2 regions of the Archangium sp. genome follow, and region 1 is predicted to be linked to the other one. Evidence: riboswitches for the same ligand, from Rfam matches in the RefSeq annotation. Region 1 holds a riboswitch; the other holds the start of a gene.
The links. Region 1 has a riboswitch for cobalamin ahead of AC16DP_RS32945 (TonB-dependent receptor plug domain-containing protein). Riboswitches for the same ligand answer to the same signal wherever they lie in the genome.
Positions count from the first base shown of each region.

Region 2: linked by a shared signal. The riboswitch ahead of AC16DP_RS28370 (ribonucleoside-diphosphate reductase subunit alpha) and the one ahead of AC16DP_RS32945 (TonB-dependent receptor plug domain-containing protein) in region 1 are both predicted to bind cobalamin.

Region 1 is NZ_DBNGVP010000135.1:15,702-18,086, forward strand. Features, by position in the region: gene AC16DP_RS32940 (FHA domain-containing protein) at 71-637, shown strand; cobalamin riboswitch at 644-843, shown strand; gene AC16DP_RS32945 (TonB-dependent receptor plug domain-containing protein) at 895-2,385, shown strand, end outside.
Region 2 is NZ_DBNGVP010000117.1:75,611-77,995, forward strand. Features, by position in the region: gene AC16DP_RS28365 (serine/threonine-protein kinase) at 1-741, shown strand, start outside; cobalamin riboswitch at 825-1,029, shown strand; gene AC16DP_RS28370 (ribonucleoside-diphosphate reductase subunit alpha) at 1,258-2,385, shown strand, end outside.

The DNA.
Region 1 (2,385 bases):
GGGGACTGGCCTGGCTCACCCTCCATGCACACCCTCTGCACTACCCCCTCGTGTGCTGGAGGGCAGTCCCGTGCATCTGAAGTTCTCCGCCCTCGCTTCTCAGTTCCTCGATGACCCGCACTCGGTGCGACACGCCGTGCGCTGGCCGGTGCTCGTGTGGGAGGCGCCTCCCGCGGGAGTGCGTCCCCTCTTCACCCGAAGCACCCTGACGGGCCTCTCGTTGCGCCGGCCCACGCTGGCCGAGCCGCTCGTGCTCGAGGTGCGCAAGCGCCCACAGGGCATCACCACGCCGGTGCCGGGCATCACGTTGGGGCGTACACCGGACAACGACATCATCGTCGAGGACCCCACGGTCTCGCGGGTGCACGCCACCTTCAGCGAGGAGAAGCACACGGGCGTCTGGTACGTCGCCGATGACGGCAGCCACAACGGCACGTGGCACAACGGCACGCTGTTGATTCCCGGGCGGCCCACGCCGCTGTTCGACCGGGCCTCGCTGCGCTTCGGGGACGTGCTGGCCACCTTCGTCGACTTCTCGGCCTTCAATCAGTTCATCCTCGACTGGCTGGCGCGCCACTCGCGCGGGGCCCGGGCGGCGGCGCACGTCACCGACGGTGGCTTGACGCGCGGGGGTTGAGCCCCTAGGAAGGGCCTGCCCTTGGGTGCCCATGCCGGGCCTTCAAGAGGGAAGCCGGTGCGAGTCCGGCGCGGTCCCGCCACTGTGATCGGGCAGCCCTGAGGTCAGGGCAGGGGTCCTCGGTGGAGGAGCCCTTCTGGGAGACGCGGCGTGCGTCTCGGCCAGAGTCCGACAGCCAGGAGACCTGCCCAGGGGTGTGGGCGCGAGCTGCCCGCGTTGGCCTTCTCTCTTCGACGGAGAGAGCGGAAGGCGGGGACATGCGGCGGTCGCACCTCGCCGGGCGGTGGCTCTGCCTGGCGCTCATCACGAGTGGTACCGCGCTCGCGCAGCAGGCGCCGCCTCCCCAGGAGACTCCGGCCGCACCGGCCCCGGATGCGCCCGAGGGCGAGCCCTTCCGCGTGCCCACCGTGCAGGTGGTGGAGACGGCCGAGGCCCCCGCGCCCCCGGACTCCGCGTCGCGGAGGGATCCGAGCGGTGCCCTCACCGTCATCCGCGTGGACGAGTTCGGCGGCGCGGCCCGGGACACCGCGGCGATGCTGTCCACGGCGCCGGGCGTCACGCTGCAGGACGTGGGCGGCTACGGGCAGAGCAAGAGCCTCGTGGTGCGGGGCGCGTCCTCCAACGCGACGCTGGTGCTGCTCGATGGGATTCCCCTCAATGGGCCCGGTGGCATCGCGGACCTGTCGCGCGTGCCCGCGGCGATGGCCGAGCGCTTCGAGGTGCTGCGCGGTGGCGCGGGCGCACGCTACGGCTCGGGAGGACTGGGCGGTGTCGTCAACATCATCACCCGCCGTCCCGGCAAGGACGCGCGCGTGGCGGGTGAGCTCTCGTACGGGAGCTGGGACACGGCGCTCGGGTGGCTGTCGGCCTCGGGGCCGCTCGCGGGCGGCGAGGCGCTGGTGCTCGTCCACGGAGGCACCTCCAGCGGGCGCTTCCCGTACCTCTTTGATCCAAGCCCCACGCTGCCCGGTGATGCGCTCGTGGAGCAGCGGCGCACCAACAATGACGCGCATGGGGCAGGGGGCCTGCTGCGGTTGCGGCGCGAGCTGGGCGGGGGTTTCTCCGCGGACCTGTTGGGGGAGCTGTCCTTCGACGAGCGGGGCCTCGCGGGCACCGCGCAGAACCCGAGCACGGACGCGCGGCAGTCGGGAGGACGCGGCTCGGCGAGCCTGCGGGTGATGGGCTCGCTGCCGGGCGGCGTGCGGACGAACGCGCGCGCGTACTACCGCCGGGACCGGATCTCGCTGGCGGGAGGACTCTGGAGCCAGCCGGAGCCGCAGGTGCAGCAGTTGGGTGGGGTGGAGCTGGAGGGACAGGTGCGGCTGGGCGGGTGGCACGCGCTGTCCGCGCTGGTGAGCGTGGGCGGTGAGTCCGTGACCGCCGCGGACACGAACGAGGCCGCTGGGGGAGACCCGGCGTGGCTGCGCGCGAGCGTGATGGCCATGGACGAGGTGCTGCTGTGGGATGGGCAGCTCACCGTCGCGCCCTCGCTGCGCGTGGATCGCGCGGGCCCGTACACGCTGCTGTCTCCGAAGGTGGGCGTCACCGTGGAGCTGCCCGCGGACTTCGAGCTGCGCGCCAACGCCGGCCGGGCCCATCGCGCGCCCTCCTTCCTGGAGCTGTACGTGCGCCAGGGCACGCTGCTGCCCAACCCGGACCTGCGCCCCGAGAGCGCCCTGTACGCGGACGCGGCGGTGGTGCACCGCTCGGACGAGTCCTTCGCCTCGGTGGGCGGCTTCGCGAGCCTC
Region 2 (2,385 bases), on a different contig from region 1:
CCGAACCTGGTGCGCCGGCTGGAGATTGGCGAGGCCTTCGGGCGCTACTTCATCGCCATGGAGTTCCTGCTGGGTGGAGACCTGGACGGGATGCTCCGGGCGCACGAGCGGCAGGGGCAGCGCATCCCGTTGGCCGCGGGCGTGCACGTGTGCATCGAGGTGCTGCGGGCGCTGGCCTGCTTCCACCAGGCGCGCACGCGCACCGGCCGGCCGCTGGAGCTTGTGCACGGGGACGTGAATCCCGCCAACATCTTCTTCTCCGGACAGTGCGAGGTGAAGCTCGGCGACTTCGGCGTGGCCAAGGCGCGCGGGATGGACCTGGGCCCGGAGGAAGGCGTGACGGCGGGCAAGCTGCACTACCTGTCGCCGGAGCAGACGCGCGGGGACCCGGTGACGCTGGCCTCGGATCTCTTCTCGATGGGCATCGTCCTGCACGAGCTGGTGCTGGGCTTCCACCCCTTCGAGCGCGGCAGCGACGACCCCGAGGTGGTGATGGCGGCCATCCGAGCGGCGAAGCTGAACCTGCCGGACACGCTGGACAAGCGGCTGGCGGCGGTGATCCGCAAGGCGCTGGCGCCGGACGTGAACCAGCGCTACCGCACGGCGGGCGAGTTCGCGGGAGCGCTCCTGGCGTGGGCGCTGGACACGGGCCAGCCCTTCAGCCCGCGCGAGGTGCAGGCGGGGCTGCAACAGGCGCTCGCTCTTGCCCTCTGGGAGCGCGAGAAGGGCCACCCAAGGTAGCGCAGAAGTACGATCGCCCGAAGCAGGACACAAGGCCCGGAACGTCCGCCACTGATCCTTTGACAGCCTGGGGTCCCCCCCTTACGGTGGCGCGCGTCGCTGGTGCCCGGGTCTCGGCCCGGGCTTGAAAGGGAATCCGGTGTGAATCCGGAGCTGCCCCCGCAGCGGTAAGCGAGAACGAACCCGTCCACACCACTGGCCGAGAGGCTGGGAAGGGGACGGTAGTAGGAGCCGGCGATGAGCCGGGGGCTCGCGAGCCCGAAGACCTGCCAGCCACCTGCCCTCGGGGAGAAATCCGGGGGGAGAATCGACCTGGACGCCTCGTGGGGAGGCGGGAGGTTCCGTGCGCCACGGACTCCCGTGACCGTGCGGCCCCGTCCCTTCTCCTCCTGTGGTGCTCCAGTCGCCCGAGGGGGGCGAGGGTCGGCTCGGCGAGTCATCGCACGTCGCAATGCGCGACACGGGCAGCCCTTTTCCTCCGCGGATCCACACGGTCGCGAACGGAGGAGGAGGAGCATGCTGAACGGAACCCACATCACGTCCACGACAACGCCGCCGCACACCACCATGCGGGTGCGCAAGCGCAACGGGGTGCTCGAGGGCGCGGACCTGAACAAGATCGTCCGGGCGATCGGCCGCTGTTGCGACGGGCTGCGCCAGGTGGATGCCATCCGCGTGGCGACGAAGACGATCGTCGGCCTCTATGACGGGGCCTCGACGCAGGAGTTGGATCAGCTCTCCATCCAGACCGCGGCCTCGCTGACGCTGGAGGAGCCCGAGTACGCGAAGCTCGCGGCGCGGCTGCTCGCCACGTACATCGACAAGGAGGTCTCCGGGCAGGAGATCCACTCCTTCTCGCAGTCGATCGCCGCCGCGCACAAGCTGGGCCTCGTGAACGAGCGCGTGGCCCGGCTCGTCTCCACGAACGCGCGCAAGCTGAACGACACGATCGACCCCTCGCGCAACCGGCTCTTCGAGTACTTCGGGCTGCGGACGGTCTATGACCGCTACCTGCTCAAGCACCCGACGACGCGCGAGGTGCTGGAGACGCCGCAGCACTTCTTCATGCGCATCGCGGTGGCGCTCGGGGAGACGGTGCCCGAGGCGCTGGAGCTCTACCGGCTCTTCTCGATGCTCGAGTACGTGCCGAGCTCCCCCACCCTGTTCAACTCGGGCACGTGCCACGAGCAGCTGTCGTCGTGCTTCCTGCTGGACTCGCCCGGGGACGAGCTGGAGAGCATCTACCAGCGGTACACGGACGTGGCGATGCTCTCGAAGTTCTCGGGAGGCATCGGGCTGGCGTACCACCGGGTGCGCTCGCGCGGCTCGCTGATCGGGAGCACGAACGGGCACAGCAACGGCATCGTCCCGTGGCTGAAGACGCTGGATGCGTCGGTGGCGGCGGTGAACCAGGGTGGGAAGCGCAAGGGCGCGGCCTGCGTGTACCTGGAGACGTGGCACGCGGACCTGGAGGAGTTCCTCGAGCTGCGGGACAACACCGGTGACGAGGCGCGGCGCACGCACAACCTGAACCTCGCGAACTGGATCCCCGACCTCTTCATGAAGCGCGTCGAGGCGGATGGGAACTGGTCCCTCTTCGACCCGAAGGGGGTGCCGCACCTCACGGACCTCTACGGCGAGGAG